3 regions of the Streptomyces sp. NA02950 genome follow, and region 2 is predicted to be linked to each of the others. Evidence: riboswitches for the same ligand, from Rfam matches in the RefSeq annotation. Region 2 holds a riboswitch; each other region holds the start of a gene.
The links. Region 2 has a riboswitch for cyclic di-AMP ahead of HUT19_RS18585 (M23 family metallopeptidase). Riboswitches for the same ligand answer to the same signal wherever they lie in the genome.
Positions count from the first base shown of each region.

Region 1 (5,060 bases), 1.3 Mb from region 2:
GCCCTCCCCCTCGACCACGAAGTCCGACGACGCCCCGGCGTCCCCGGACGCCCCGGACGAGAGCGCCGACGCGCCCACCGGACGGCACCGCGGTGCCGAGCACCCGGCCGAGGCGAAGGGCGACGAGGAGCCCCGGCGGCCCTCCGGACGGCATGCCTCGCGGGACGGCGCGGACCGCGCCGAGAAGCCCTCGGAGGACGGCTACACGGTGCAGCCCGGTGACAGCCTTTCAGGCATCGCCGACAGCCAGGACCTCACGAGCGGCTGGCACGGCCTCTACGAAAGCAACGAAAGCCTCATCGGGGACAATCCGGATTTGATCCTCCCTGGTCAGCGTCTGGACCTCGGCGCCAAGGGACGGTAGTCCGGGGTGAATTGCCCGATCTGGCTCCGGTGAGACATACATCTCGTCACATTTTCCGGTGCGCACCCCCTGCCCGATCTCTCCTCACCCGGCCCTACCTGCGTAGATGTGGGCCGGGTGAGATCAAATACAGCACCTCTCGCTGCGAATGGGGCGTTTGAACCTTCTCGGGGGGTGTGTTTACGGTCTTCCCGCTCGCCACCGCGGGCACCGTCGATCGCACGCCGAATCCTGCCGGCGGTCGGGGGGAACCGACGCGTCAGCGCCGAAGGCAGGAGCGGGGGACCCAAGGTAGGTGCCGAATGGCCTGTGGATGCGGGCTCGTCGGCTTGGGGTGAAGCCGGGTGTGATCGATCGCCGATCGTTCATGACCGGCCGGGCAACTCACGTCCGAACCCGACAGCTCACCTCGTAGGCGTCGGTGAGGAAACGAACCAACGATGCTCAAGTCCAACGGCAAGCACCGCCGCCCGTCCAAGGCCACCCGTATCGCCGCGTTCGCCGGTCTCGCGGGCGCCGCCGTGGCCGCCCCGCTCATCGGGGCCACCTCCGCCTCCGCCGCCACCACCGCCCAGTGGGACAAGGTCGCGCAGTGCGAGTCCGGCGGCAACTGGTCCATCAACACCGGTAACGGCTACTACGGCGGACTGCAGTTCTCGAGCTCCACCTGGGCCGCCTACGGCGGCACCTCGTTCGCCCCCACGGCCGACAAGGCCAGCAAGGGCCAGCAGATACAGGTCGCCGAGAAGGTTCTCGCCAGCCAGGGCAAGGGTGCCTGGCCGGTCTGCGGCACGGGCCTGACCACCGGTGGCACCCCCTCCAGCTCCACCCCGTCCGACTCCGGCCAGCAGGAGTCCCAGGCCCCGGCGCCCGCGGCCAAGCCCGCGCAGCCGAAGGCCGAGACCCGCTCCGAGCCCGACCGCGCCGCGCGCCACGAGGCCCGTGGCCCGGTGAAGAAGGGCGACGGCGAGTACAAGGTCAAGGCCGGTGACACGCTGGGCGGGATCGCCAAGGCCGAGAAGGTCGAGGGCGGCTGGAAGAAGCTCTTCGAGCTGAACAAGGACATCGTCGAGCAGGCCGACCTGATCTACCCGGGCCAGCAGCTCCACCTGAGCTGAGCGCGGTCCGGCTGAACCGGCCGGATCCGGGTCACCTCCCGACCGCGAGCCCCGGCCGGGCGCGCCGCCCCCGCGGCGTGTCCCGGCCGGGGCCCGTTGGTTCGCGGAAAATGTAGATATGGGCACCCAAATCTGGCTTTTTATGCCACGTACTGTCTCGCGGGGCGGGCGAACGGCGGGTGCAGCCCTCCGGTCCGGTTAGGCTCGTGCTGCTACCGCAGACACATACGAAGGAGAACCTCGTGCCGTCCATCGACGTCGTCGTAGCTCGCGAGATCCTCGACTCGCGAGGCAACCCCACGGTCGAGGTCGAGGTCGGCCTCGACGACGGCAGCACCGGCCGTGCCGCCGTTCCGTCCGGCGCCTCCACCGGCGCCTTCGAGGCCCTCGAGCTCCGTGACGGCGACAAGAACCGCTACAACGGCAAGGGCGTGGAGAAGGCCGTCCTCGCCGTGATCGAGCAGATCGGCCCCGAGCTGGTCGGCTACGACGCCACCGAGCAGCGGCTGATCGACCAGGCGATGTTCGACCTGGACGCCACCCCGGACAAGTCCTCGCTCGGCGCCAACGCCATCCTCGGCGTCTCCCTCGCCGTCGCGCACGCCGCCTCCGAGGCGTCCGACCTCCCCCTCTTCCGGTACCTGGGCGGCCCCAACGCCCATCTGCTGCCGGTCCCGATGATGAACATCCTCAACGGCGGCTCGCACGCCGACTCCAACGTGGACATCCAGGAGTTCATGATCGCTCCGGTGGGCGCGGAGTCCTTCTCCGAGGCCCTGCGCTGGGGCACCGAGGTCTACCACACCCTGAAGTCCGTGCTGAAGGAGCGGGGCCTGTCCACCGGGCTCGGCGACGAGGGCGGCTTCGCGCCGAACCTCGACTCCAACCGCGAGGCCCTGGACCTGATCGTCGAGGCCATCAAGAAGGCCGGCTACCAGCCGGGCCAGGACATCGCGCTCGCCCTGGACGTGGCCGCGTCCGAGTTCTACAAGGACGGGTCCTACGAGTTCGAGGGCAAGGCCCGCACCGCGGCCGAGATGACCTCCTACTACGCCGACCTGGTCGCCGCGTACCCGCTGGTCTCCATCGAGGACCCGCTGAACGAGGAGGACTGGGACGGCTGGAAGACCATCACCGACCAGCTCGGTGACAAGGTCCAGCTGGTCGGCGACGACCTGTTCGTCACCAACCCCGAGCGTCTCGCCCGCGGCATCGAGAACGACACCGCCAACGCGCTGCTGGTCAAGGTCAACCAGATCGGCTCGCTGACCGAGACCCTCGACGCCGTCGAGCTGGCCCAGCGCAACGGCTTCAAGTGCATGATGTCCCACCGCTCCGGCGAGACCGAGGACGTCACCATCGCCGACCTGGCCGTCGCCACCAACTGCGGTCAGATCAAGACCGGTGCCCCGGCCCGCTCCGAGCGCGTCGCCAAGTACAACCAGCTGCTGCGCATCGAGGAGATCCTGGACGACGCCGCGGTGTACGCGGGCCGCTCCGCCTTCCCGCGCTTCAAGGGCTGAACCGCCGCCGTGCGTCCGCCCGAGGACGCACCGACGCGCTCGACCTGAGTAGCAGACACGTCTGACACACGTCCCCGGCCGCGGTCCCGTACCGTGGCCGGGGACGGCGTCACTCAAGCGAAGCCATCACCGGGGAGGCGATGTGCCGGCGGATCGGGACCGGTTCTCCACCGCGAGCAGACTCAAGGCGCTCGGCGAGCACGCCGCCGCCCGGGTCTACCGTGTGCGCGCCCGCCGCCGCCGCGGCCGGCTCACCGGCCGTGCCGCCCTGCTCGCGCTGGTCGTCTGCTCGCTGGTGGTGGCGCTGGCGTATCCGATGCGGCAGTACATCTCCCAGCGTTCGCAGATCGCCGACCAGCGGCGCGAGGCCCAGCAGGCGCGCGAGGACGTGAAGAAGCTGCGCGAGAAGAAGGCCCGGCTCCAGGATCCCGCCTACACCGAGCAGCAGGCCCGGGAGCGGCTGCACTTCCTGATGCCGGGGGAGACCGGCTTCAGCGTGGTGGACGGCAGCGGCTACAGCGAGCCCACCACCGACCGGGGCGTGGCCGGACGCCCCTGGTACATCAACCTCTGGGACGCCGTGGACACGGCGGACGCGCCGAAGGCGGCCCACGCGGACCGCTGATGTCGGCACCGTCCGCGCTCCGGTCGCACCTGGTCCGAACCGATCGATAGAGAACACTCCCACTCATGGATACGCCCCCTCCGCAGACGGAGCCCACCGCGCCCACCGACGCGGACATCGCCGCCGTCAAGAGCCAGCTGGGCCGGGTGCCGCGCGGGCTGCGCGCGATCGCCCACCGCTGCCCCTGCGGCAACCCCGATGTCGTCGAGACCGCGCCGCGGCTCGAGGACGGTACGCCGTTCCCGACCCTCTATTACCTGACCTGCCCGCGCGCCGCCTCCGCGACCGGCACGCTGGAGGCCGAGGGCGTGATGAAGGAGATGACGGCCCGGCTGGCCGCCGATCCGGAGCTGGCCGCCGCCTACCGTGCCGCCCACGAGGACTACATCGCCCGGCGGGACGCCGTCGAGGTGCTGGAGGGCTTCCCCAGCGCGGGCGGGATGCCGGACCGGGTGAAGTGTCTGCACGTCCTGGTCGGCCATGCGCTCGCGGTCGGTCCCGGGGTCAATCCGCTCGGCGACGAGGCCATCGGGATGCTGCCCGAGTGGTGGCGCAAGGGCCCGTGCGTCGCGCCCTGCGGATCGGAGCAGCCGGGCGAGTCCGGCGCGTCCGGTGAGCGGGAGGACGGCGTATGACCCGCGTCGCGGCCGTGGACTGCGGCACCAACTCCATCCGGCTGCTGGTGGCCGACGCCGACCCGGCCACCGGTGAGCTGACCGAGCTGGACCGCCGGATGACGATCGTCCGGCTGGGCCAGGGCGTGGACCGCACCGGCCGGCTGGCCCCCGAGGCGCTGGAGCGCACCTTCGCGGCCTGCCGGGAGTACGCCGAGGTGATCCGCGAACTGCGCGCCGAGCGGGTGCGCTTCGTCGCCACCTCCGCCTCCCGCGACGCCGAGAACCGCCAGGAGTTCGTGGACGGCGTCGTGGCCGTCCTGGGTGTCGAGCCCGAGGTGATCACCGGCGACCAGGAGGCGGAGTTCTCCTTCACCGGCGCCACCAAGGAGCTGTCCGGACACGAGCGGCTGAGCGGTCCGTATCTGGTGGTGGACATCGGCGGCGGCTCCACGGAGTTCGTCTCCGGGGACACCGCGGTCCGCGCGGCCCGCAGCGTCGACATCGGCTGTGTCCGGATGACCGAGCGCCATCTGGTCTCCGGCGGCACCATCGGCGACCCGCCGACACCGGATCAGATCAGCGCCATACGGGCCGACCTCGCCCGGGCGCTGGACGAGGCCGAGCGGACCGTGCCGCTCAGCGGTGTCTGCCGGCCGGGCGCGGACGGCCATACGCTGGTGGGTCTCGCCGGATCGGTCACCACCGTCGCCGGGATCGCGCTGGACCTGCCGGCGTACGACTCCACCGCGATCCACCACGCGCGGATCCCGGTCGACCGGGTCCGGGAGATCACCACGAAGCTGCTGGCCTCCA
Region 1 is NZ_CP054916.1:5,613,256-5,618,315, forward strand. It holds gene HUT19_RS44045 (transglycosylase family protein) at 1-364, shown strand, start outside; cyclic di-AMP (ydaO/yuaA leader) riboswitch at 618-797, shown strand; gene HUT19_RS24615 (transglycosylase family protein) at 805-1,482, shown strand; gene eno (phosphopyruvate hydratase) at 1,725-3,005, shown strand; gene HUT19_RS24625 (septum formation initiator family protein) at 3,148-3,630, shown strand; gene HUT19_RS24630 (DUF501 domain-containing protein) at 3,696-4,265, shown strand; gene HUT19_RS24635 (Ppx/GppA phosphatase family protein) at 4,262-5,060, shown strand, end outside.
Region 1: linked by a shared signal. The riboswitch ahead of HUT19_RS24615 (transglycosylase family protein) and the one ahead of HUT19_RS18585 (M23 family metallopeptidase) in region 2 are both predicted to bind cyclic di-AMP.

Region 2 (5,060 bases):
TGTTGGCGCACTTGGCGCCGATGTTGGTGTCACCCTCGGGGGCGAAGGTCGCGTTGCCGCCGAGGTCGGCGGAGGTGCTCGTGTCGCAGTGGTTGCTCTGGGTGACAGCGCCGTCGTTGCGGTTGGTGAAGTTGATGCAGTCGGCGCCGATGTTGATGTCGCCCCCGGGAGCCAGGGAGGCATTACCCCCGGCCAGGAGGCCGGTGGTGGTGTCGCAGTGGTTGCTCTGAGAGACGGCGTCGCCGTTGCTGTGAGCCAGGGCGCCGCCCGAACCCCCGATGACCAGAGCGCCGGCAGCAGCGGTCAGGAGAATTGCCTTCTTGCCGATGTTCACTTAATTCCTCCGTCTGGGTTGCTCCGCGAATTCACGGACGTCTGGCACAACGAAGCTCATCAGTTAAGGCTTCGGCCCACCACTCAGCTTCACCCGTCCGGCATAGCGCGACTTCCTCGGCGCGTGTTCCCCGCGATTCCCGCAATCGATACCGGGAGAAGTGGCATTTGGAGCAGTGCGGAGCTCCGATGCCTCCTTATAGAGAAAGGCGGAGGGGGCCGGAGGGGCCGGGGAGGGGTCCGCGGCGATGGATCAGGGTCCGGGCGGGCAGCTCACGGGCGCGGTCCGCCGGTGTGACGCCCGGCGCGGACGAGTGATACATCCGGGTGCGCCGACGCAGGAGTATGTGAGGCACAGTCACATCGACAGCTTCGCCGAACCGCAGCGCGGTCCGTGTTCACGCCGCTACGCTACGTACGCGAAGCGGTCGCCCGGGGGGCGCGGCGCATCAAGGCCGGGAGGCGGGAGGACGGACATGGGGCACTCACGAGCGGGCGGAACCCCCGCCGAGCTGATGGACGGGCTGCTCGCCCGCGCGCAGAACGGGTTCGAGATCGGCGAAGCGGTGCTGACCCGGGCGCGCGGCGCCCTGATGCACCAGTCCGAGCTGCGTTCCTGTCGCCAGTGCAACGATCCGTCCGGCCCGCTGGGCTACCGCACCTACCGCCATGTCTTCCTGCTCCCCGACGGCAGCAGCCTGCTGCTGTGGGAGCTGGAGCACAGCACCGGCCCGGACGACGGCCCCCACCACGAGCTCTACGCCGACGAGAACGCCCTCGCGCTGGCCGAACGGCGGGTGCACGAGCGCATCGGCGGTGCCCGCTGGGAAGAGCTCGACGGCTTACCGCTCTGGCTGCCCGAGCAGCTGCTGCACCAGGCCGCCGAGCCCGTGGAGTCCCCCCGCGCCTACGTGGCCGACAACTCGGCCGACCACGCACGCCGGGTGCTGCGCCGCGCCGAGAACCCCGATCGGCCGGGCGAGGAGACCGAGCGGCTGCTGGAGACCGCGTTCGCCCATGACATCGCCCTGGCCCCCAAGCCGCGCCGCCGCTCCGGCGGTCCCGACACCACCTGGTGCCGCTTCTACGAGCACGCCTTCCTGCTGGCCGGAGGAGACGAGGTCGTGCTGTGGGAGCTGGAGCACAATCTGACCCACGACGGCCGGCTGGTGTGCGAGGTCTATCTCGACGAGGTGTCGGCGGAGCTGGCGGCGGACCGCCGTGCCCGGGCGCTCGGCGTCGATCTCTGATCCGCTCCGCGCCCTTCTGCGCGCCCCCGGGCGGGCCTGCCTCGCCCCCGATGCCGCGCCTCGCCCGGAGCCCGTACGGACCCGCTCAGACCTCCGTAGCCCGCCTCTGCCCCGACCACCCACCCGCCCACCCACATGGACGACACCGATTCGCCTGGCGGCCCGTCAGCCGGAAGCCTGGAGTAGTGACGGGCGGCGGCCGCGAGGACCGAGCGCTCCGGCTGCGGACCAGCGAAAGCGGGAGAGACCGGTGCGGGTGCGAGGGAACGGGGCTCGTACGAGCGCCCGTACGGAGCGGGGTAGGACCTGGGCGCGCCTGTCCCGGTCCCGTGCGCGCCCCCGGACCCGCCTCCATATGCTCGTCGACACCCGCGTCCCGAACGGGCCCGCCGGGGCCACCGGGTCGGCCGGTGAGTCGTCCAAGGGGACGTCAGGCCGGCGGCTGGCGCACTGGATCCCCGGGCTTCTGATCGTCGGCGGCGTCGTCTTCGACCTCGGCTCCCCGGCCAACTACACGGCGGGCCCCTTCCTCGCCGCCGCCCCGCTCGTCGCCGCTCCGCTCCTCCGGCTGTGGGAGACCGTCACCACGGCGGTCTTCGCCATCGCCGCCGCGGTCGCGCTGGCCGAGGGGCACGGGGCGAAGGATCCCAGCCAGGCCCTGTCCGAGATCATCACGGTCGCGACCGTCACCTCGCTCGCGCTCGTCATCAACCGCCTCGTACGCCGCAGCGACCGGCGGCTGGCCTCGGCGCGCGGTGTGGCGGAGGCGGCCCAGCGCGCCGTCCTGCCCGTACCGCCCGCCCGGCTGGCCGGGCTGGACGTCGCGGCGCGCTATGTGGCCGCGGAGAAGTACGCCGCGATCGGCGGTGACCTGTACGCGGTGCAGGACACCCCGCACGGGGTCCGCCTGGTCGTCGGCGACGTACGCGGCAAGGGGCTCCAGGCGGTGGAGACGGTCGCGATCCTCATCGGCTCCTTCCGGGAGGCGGCGGAGCAGGAGACGACGCTGGAGGGGCTGGCGGGGCGGCTGGAGCGGGCGTTGCAGCGCGAGGGCGCGCGGCGGGCCGACCTCGAGGGGTTCGAGGGGTTCACCACGGCCGTACTGGCCGAGATCCCGCGCGGCGATTCGACCCTCCGGGTGATCAACCGCGGCCATCCGCCGCCCCTGCTGCTGGAGGACGGCGAAGGGGGAGGGGGAGGTGCCGGGGGCAGCCGGATCGACGGGGACGGCTGCGCGGTGCGCCGGGTGGAGCCGGAGGCATCGGCGCTGCCGCTGGGGATGGGGGAGCTGGGCGGCTGGCCGGACCGGGTGACGGAGCTGAGGTTCGCCGAGGGCGCGACCCTGCTGCTCTTCACGGACGGGGTGACGGAGGCGCGCGACCGGGAGGGCGTGTTCTACGACCCGGAGGACCGGCTGCGCGGTCACCGTTTCGGCGGCCCGGGGGAACTGCTGGACGCGCTGGTGGCCGATGTCGAGCGGCATACGGGCGGCGGGACGACGGACGACATGGCGCTGCTCGCGCTGCGCCGCCGCTCCACGGGATCGGTCCGGGGGAACGGGCGGTACGCCGGCGGAAGCGGCAAAGGTGAGGGACTGGTGAAGGGGCCCGGCCACGGTCCGTAGTCGTAGGTTCCCTCTGTGCATAACAATTGATGCACGATCAGCGCTTCTTGGGTTTTGCCAACCCTTTCCCAGGGGGCCGACTCGCCCCTATCTGTCCAGACTTGGTCGCTAAGTTCATGGCAAAGCTGCGCCGATTCCTCGGAACAGCTTGGAATCACATAGCGCTCTCTATTAACGTTCGATAACGCAGCGCGGTCGTCACAGCCGTCGCCAGGGCGGCACCGTGCGCCGTCGCCGAATCCCATAACGCACAGCGGCAGCAGCATCACCGCACCACAACAGCACCGAGGGAACCGGGGAACCACCACCTTGGGGTGAATCGGGTCGAACCTGACCCGTAGGAGACCTTCCTGCTCCGAACCCGTCAGCTAACCCGGTAGGCGAGAGGGAAGGAAAGGAGTGCGCCCCCGTGGCGTCCAACAGGTCTGTCCTGGACGAGGCTCCATACCGCGCATCGGGCGGCGGTCTCGGCACCGCAACCGCCTACGGGCCCGGTTTCGATGCCAGTGGAGGCATGAGGTCCGGTGGCGGATCCGCCACCGAAGGGGACTTCGCCGCCGACGGTGACCGTGGGGAGTTCGCGGCGGACGCCGCCGACGGCCCGGCGGGCCCGGGACTCGACCCCGAGCCCTGGGAGGAATGGAACCCCACCGAGGAATCCGTCGCCTCCGTGCGCGGCCGGCACCGCGTGGTGAAGCAGCGGGGCGGGACGATGGCGCGCAGTGGCGCCGTCCTCGGCGTCGGTGTCATCGCGGCCGTCGGGGCGGGCGGGATGGCGAGTGCCAAGGACCGTCCGGCGGCCCCCATATCCATGCCCGACCTCGCCCATGTCGCCGACCAGGTCGCGGACCGGCTGCCGGACGCCAAGGACATCCCGGGCATCGGCTCGCTGGTCGCCGACGACGACGGCGGTTCCGCGACCACGAACGCGGCCCCCCTCTCCCAGGTCGGGCTGACCTCCCAGGACGAGGCGAGCGGCACCACCGACGCCGGTGAGGCGCTGCGCGCCCGCATCCTCAAGCAGGCCGAGAACCAGCAGAACTCCGCGGACGAGGACGAGCGGACCGCCGCCGCCAAGGCCGCCGCCCAGAAGGCCGCGGACAAGGCAGCCGACGATGCGGCCGAGCGGAGGGCCGCGGCCACCGCCGCGAAGAAGGAAGCCGAGCGGAAGGCCAAGGAGGCCGCCGAACGCAAGGCCGAGGCCGAGCGCCGCGCCAAGCTGGCCGCCTCTTACACCCTCCCCGTCGCGTCCTACACCCTGACCGCGGGCTTCGGTCAGGCCGGTGACATGTGGTCCGCCGACCACACCGGCCAGGACTTCGCCGCCCCGACCGGCACCCCCGTCAAGGCGGTGCACGGAGGCACCATCACCCAGGCGGGCTGGGCCGGTTCGTACGGGTACCGCATCGTGCTGAAGCTCGATGACGGCACCGAACTCTGGTTCTGCCACCTGTCGTCCATGGTCGTCACCTCGGGCAAGGTGACCACGGGCGATGTGATCGGCCGCGTCGGCGCCACCGGCAATGTGACCGGTCCGCACCTCCACCTCGAGGTGCGCCCCGGCGGCGGCTCCCCGATCGACCCGATGCCCTGGCTGCGCGAGCACGGCCAGAACCCCTGATACCCCTCCCCTGATCCTCTGGGTATCCCCGATACTCCGGCGGTCCTGGCGCTCTCTCCCCCCTTGACGCCAGGGCCGCCGGTTCGTTCCGCCGCGGGGTCCGGAACAAGCTCCCCGATACGGGTGTTGAAGCACCGCATGGCTGACAACAAGCAGAGGATCGGCGACCTCTCCGTCTCCCCGCTCTCCCTCGGCGGGAACGTCTTCGGCTGGACCGCGGACGAGGCCGAGT
Region 2 is NZ_CP054916.1:4,305,596-4,310,655, reverse strand. It holds gene HUT19_RS18600 (hypothetical protein) at 1-334, opposite strand, end outside; gene HUT19_RS18595 (DUF6227 family protein) at 810-1,583, shown strand; gene HUT19_RS18590 (PP2C family protein-serine/threonine phosphatase) at 1,939-3,207, shown strand; cyclic di-AMP (ydaO/yuaA leader) riboswitch at 3,430-3,605, shown strand; gene HUT19_RS18585 (M23 family metallopeptidase) at 3,617-4,828, shown strand; gene HUT19_RS18580 (aldo/keto reductase) at 4,967-5,060, shown strand, end outside.

Region 3 (5,060 bases), 1.1 Mb from region 2:
TTCGGCGCGGTAGGTGCCCTCACCACGGTGAACATCTTCATCGCCGTGCTGTGGACCTGATCTTCCCCGGTGCTCGTGTCCCCTGTTCGATAACGGCTTGATACCGCACATCAATTCGCCCGCAACCGTTTGCACTCGCGAGCTGTCTAAAGAGCACAAGACGGCCGGAGGGAGCGGGCAATGGGGGTTGTGGGGGCGAAGAGAGGGCTCAAGGGCACCAAGGGCCCAGGGTTTCTCAAGGGGCTCGGGACAAGGGGCGTACGGCGCACGGGAGTAGCGCTGGGGCTCACGGGGATGGTGATGCCGCTAGCGGTAGCCCTCGCCACCCCGGCCCAGGCGGCATCGTCGTGCACAACGACCGCCGGGCCGTACCAGAAGCAGGTCGAGAAGTACCTCGGCCGCCCGGTGGACGGTCGGCAGTCGCGCACCGACTGCCTGGCGATCCAGAACTTCCAGATCAACCACGGCATCAGCCCGACCATCGGCTACGCCGGGCCCGTCACCTGGGGCGTGATGAGCCTGAAGAACGCGCAGAAGGCGGCGGGCCACAACCCCAACGCGGCGGGGAAGTGCCCCACCAACAAGGGCCGGATCGCCTGTGTCGACCTCACCCGCCAGCTGAGCTGGGTCCAGGACGGCTCCCGGCTGGTGTACGGACCGGTGCCGGTGCGCACCGGGCGGGACGGCTACGAGACCCGGACCGGTTCGAAGAAGATCTACTGGCGGAACATCGACCACTGGTCGACGATCTACGACGTCGCCATGCCGTACAGCCAGTTCTTCGACGGCGGCCAGGCGTTCCACTCGATCGCGGGCAGCGTGTGGTCCCCACCCGGCTCCCACGGCTGCGTCAACATGCGCTCGGCCGACGCCAAGAAGTACTGGGGCCTGCTGAGGAACGGCGACGACGTCTACGTCTACGGCCGCAAGCCCGGTACGTAAGGGCCGGCGGCCCGCGCCCGGCGTACGGCCACGCGCCCCTGCCCCGGCTGTCCGCCGGGGCAGGGGCGCGTGCCATGTGCGGGGCTGCTGGGCGGCCCGCGCCCGGCGGGCGGCACCCGGTACCGCTGGTCCGTGTGCGCGGCCCGGCCACCGCGGGCCGGGCCCGGGGCGGGTGTTGCGCGAGCCCAGCGCAGTCCGGGCATTGCTGTCACGGCGCCCGGCGCGGCGGATCGCGCGCCGGGCGCGACGGCGGGTCCGTACCAGCGTCCGTACCAGCGGGCGCCACGCCTCCTGAGCCCGGCGAGGCGGCGCCCGGTACGCCGGACGCGGGGCGCCGCCGCGGGCGTCAGGCGGGACGCACGCTGCCGTAGATCGGCATCTCGGTGATCGGCGCCTTCTTCACCGAGTCACCCGGCTTCGGCGCGTGGATCATCATCCCGTCGCCGATGTAGAGCCCGACATGGCTGATGTCGTCGTAGAAGAAGACCAGATCGCCCGGCTTGAGCTCGGACGTCGACACCCGCGTCCCCACCTTCACCTGGTCCCAGGTGGTGCGCGGCAGGGACACCCCGGCGGACTTCCAGGCCGCCTGGGTCAGCCCCGAGCAGTCGAAGGAGTTGGGGCCGGTGGCGCCCCAGACGTACGGCTTGCCGATCTGCGCCTGTGCGTAGGCGATGGCCTTCGCCGCCTTGGTGCTGTCGGAGGGGGCGGGGGTGGACGGGGTGGACGGGGTGGAGGGGGTGGACGAGCCGGAGCCGTCGTTCCCGTCCTGCTGCCGCTGACGCTCGGCCTCCGCCTTGCGCTGCTTCTCGGCCAGTTCGGCGGCCTTGCGCCGGGCCTCCTCCTGCTTCTTCTTCTCGATCGCCGCCAGCCGCGCCTTCTCCTTGGCGGTCAGGTTCGCCAGCAGCCGCCGGGCCTCGGAGAGCTTGCTCTGGACGGACTTCTTCTTCTCCTTGAGCGACTTCTGCGACGAGGTCAGCGAGGCGAGGCTCTTGGTGGCGGAGGCGCGTTCCTTCGCCGCCTTCGCCCGCTGCGTCTGGAAGTCCTCGACGGCCTTCTTCTGGTGCCCGGTGAGCCGGTCCATCAGATGCGACTGGTCGAAGACGTCCTGCGGATCGGAGGAGAAGAGCATCGCGGCGGTGCTGCTGGCCAGGCCGCCGCTGCGGTACTGGGCCGCGGCGTAGGTGCCGAGGGTCCGCCGGGCCTCGTTGAGCTTCTCGGTGCGCTTGGCGACCCTGTCCAGCAGCTTGTCGACCTTGCCGCGCTGGGTCTCGGTGCGCTCCTTGGCGGCGTTGTAGCTCTGGGTGGCGCTCTCCGCCTGGTGGTAGAGGGTGTCGACCTTCTTCTTGACCTCTTCGATCGACTGGGTGGCGGGCTTGGGATCGCCGGGCGCGGCGTTCGCCGTCTGGGAGAGCAGGGTGACCGAGGCCAGGGCGGCCGTGGTGACCCCGACGGCGGTCCGCCGGCTCTGACCGGCCAGCGTGGCCGGTATTCGGGTCCGCGGTTTGCGGTGCGACGCCAAGGGAGGCGACTCCTTCCGTGGACCGCCTACCGGGTTAGCTGTCGGGTTCGGGCGGACGGAAGGCTGCCCTACGGCCCGTCCGGGCGGCACGCGGTGTGCCGTCACCCGGGCCGATTCACCCCGGTGGAACGTGTGGGTCCCCGGCTCCGGCCACCTCGCGGCGGGTCCGGACTCGGCGGAGGCCGCCCGTGCCGACGCTGCTCGCCGACGGGTGTCCGGGCTGCCTGACGCAGGACGGTAGCCAACTCGTGGTGCTCCTGTGAAGGCTGGTGGCCGTTTTGCCCGAAACCGTTTCGTGATGTTCGCACGTACGCTGTCAGTGGCGCGGCCTAGACTCGGTGAGCGATGAGCAGCCTCTTTGACGACAGCTTCCTGGCGGACCTCGGGCCCTCGGGCGAGGAGCCCCCGCCGCCCGAGGACCACGAGGGCCCCGGGCACCACGGCCCCGGCGGTGCCGAGGACGTACCGCACCACCTCTTCAGCGAGTGGGGTCTCCCCAGGGCCGCCGGGCCCGAGGGGAAGTTCGACGCGCCCGTGCCGAGCGTGCCCCGGGAGGCGTACTACCGGGACGGCGCGGCACGGCCCGCCGTGGATCCGGCCGCCCTGCTCGAGGGGCTGAACGAGCAGCAGCGTGCCGCCGTGGAGCACACCGGCGCACCGCTGCTGATCGTCGCGGGCGCCGGATCCGGCAAGACCCGTGTGCTCACCCACCGCATCGCGTATCTGCTCGGCGCGCGCGGGGTGCACCCCGGCCAGATCCTCGCCATCACCTTCACCAACAAGGCCGCGGGCGAGATGAAGGAGCGGGTGGAGGAGCTGGTCGGGCCGCGGGCGAACGCCATGTGGGTCTCCACCTTCCACAGCGCCTGTGTGCGCATCCTGCGCCGCGAGTCCAAGAAGCTGGGCTTCACCTCGTCGTTCTCGATCTACGACGCGGCCGACTCCAAGCGGCTGATGGCGCTGGTCTGCCGGGACCTGGACCTGGACCCGAAGCGGTTCCCGCCCAAGTCCTTCAGCGCCAAGATCTCCAACCTGAAGAACGAGCTGATCGACGAGGAGACCTTCGCCGGGCAGGCGGCGGACGGTTTTGAGAAGACCCTGGCCGAGGCGTACGTCATGTACCAGTCGAGGCTGCGCGAGGCCAACGCGCTGGACTTTGACGACATCATCATGACCACGGTCAATCTGCTCCAGGCGTTCCCCGATGTCGCCGAGCACTACCGCCGCCGGTTCCGCCATGTGCTGGTCGACGAGTACCAGGACACCAACCACGCGCAGTACACCCTGGTGCGCGAGCTGGTCGGCACGGACACCGAGGAGACCGCGGCCGGTGAGCTGTGCGTGGTGGGCGACGCCGACCAGTCGATCTACGCGTTCCGCGGCGCCACCATCCGCAACATCCTCCAGTTCGAGGAGGACTACCCGGACGCGCGGACCATCCTGCTCGAGCAGAACTACCGCTCGACCCAGACCATCCTCAGCGCGGCCAACGCGGTCATCGAGCGCAATGAGAACCGCCGCCCGAAGAACCTGTGGACCGAGGCCGGTGCCGGGGCCACCATCACCGGCTATGTCGCCGACACCGAGCACGACGAGGCCCAGTTCGTCGCCGACGAGATCGACCGCCTGACGGACGCGGGCGACGCCAGGGCCGGGGACGTGGCCGTCTTCTACCGCACCAACGCCCAGTCCCGTGTCTTCGAGGAAGTCTTCATCCGGGTCGGGCTGCCCTACAAGGTCGTCGGCGGAGTGCGCTTCTACGAGCGCAAGGAGGTCCGGGACGTCCTCGCCTATCTGCGGGTGCTGGCCAACCCCGAGGACAACGTCCCGCTGCGCCGCATTCTGAACGTGCCCAAGCGCGGTATCGGCGAGCGCGCCGAGGCGATGATCGACGCGCTGGCGCTGCGCGAGAAGATCACCTTCCCGCAGGCGCTGCGCCGGGTCGACGAGGCGTACGGCATGGCCGCCCGCTCGGCGAACGCGGTGAAGCGGTTCAACACGCTGATGGAGGAGCTGCGGACCATCGTGGAGTCGGGCGCGGGCCCGGCCACCGTGCTGGAGGCGGTGCTCGAGCGCACCGGCTATCTCGCCGAGCTCCAGGCTTCCACGGACCCGCAGGACGAGACCCGGATCGAGAACCTCCAGGAGCTGGCCGCCGTGGCCCTGGAGTTCGAGCAGGACCGGGGCGAGGAGAACCCCGGCACGCTCGCCGAGTTCCTGGAGCAGGTCGCGCTGGTCGCCGACTCCGACCAGATCCCGGACGAGGACGCGGAGGGCACCGGGGTCATCACGCTGATGACGCTGCACACGGCCAAGGGCCTGGAGTTCCCGGTCGTCTTCCTCAGCGGTCTGGAGGACGGCGTCTTCCCGCACATGCGGGCGCTCGGCCAGACCAAGGAGCTGGAGGAGGAGCGGCGGCTCGCGTACGTCGGGATCACGCGGGCGCGCGAGCGGCTGTATCTGACGCGCTCCACGATGCGCAGTGCGTGGGGACAGCCCGCGTACAACCCGCCGTCCCGCTTCCTGGAGGAGATCCCCGACCAGTACGTGCAGTGGCGCCGGACCGGTCCGGCCACCCCGTCGGCGTCCATGGGCG
Region 3 is NZ_CP054916.1:5,437,924-5,442,983, forward strand. It holds gene HUT19_RS23840 (hypothetical protein) at 1-60, shown strand, start outside; gene HUT19_RS23845 (L,D-transpeptidase) at 295-942, shown strand; gene HUT19_RS23850 (NlpC/P60 family protein) at 1,289-2,464, opposite strand; cyclic di-AMP (ydaO/yuaA leader) riboswitch at 2,472-2,652, opposite strand; gene pcrA (DNA helicase PcrA) at 2,810-5,060, shown strand, end outside.
Region 3: linked by a shared signal. The riboswitch ahead of HUT19_RS23850 (NlpC/P60 family protein) and the one ahead of HUT19_RS18585 (M23 family metallopeptidase) in region 2 are both predicted to bind cyclic di-AMP.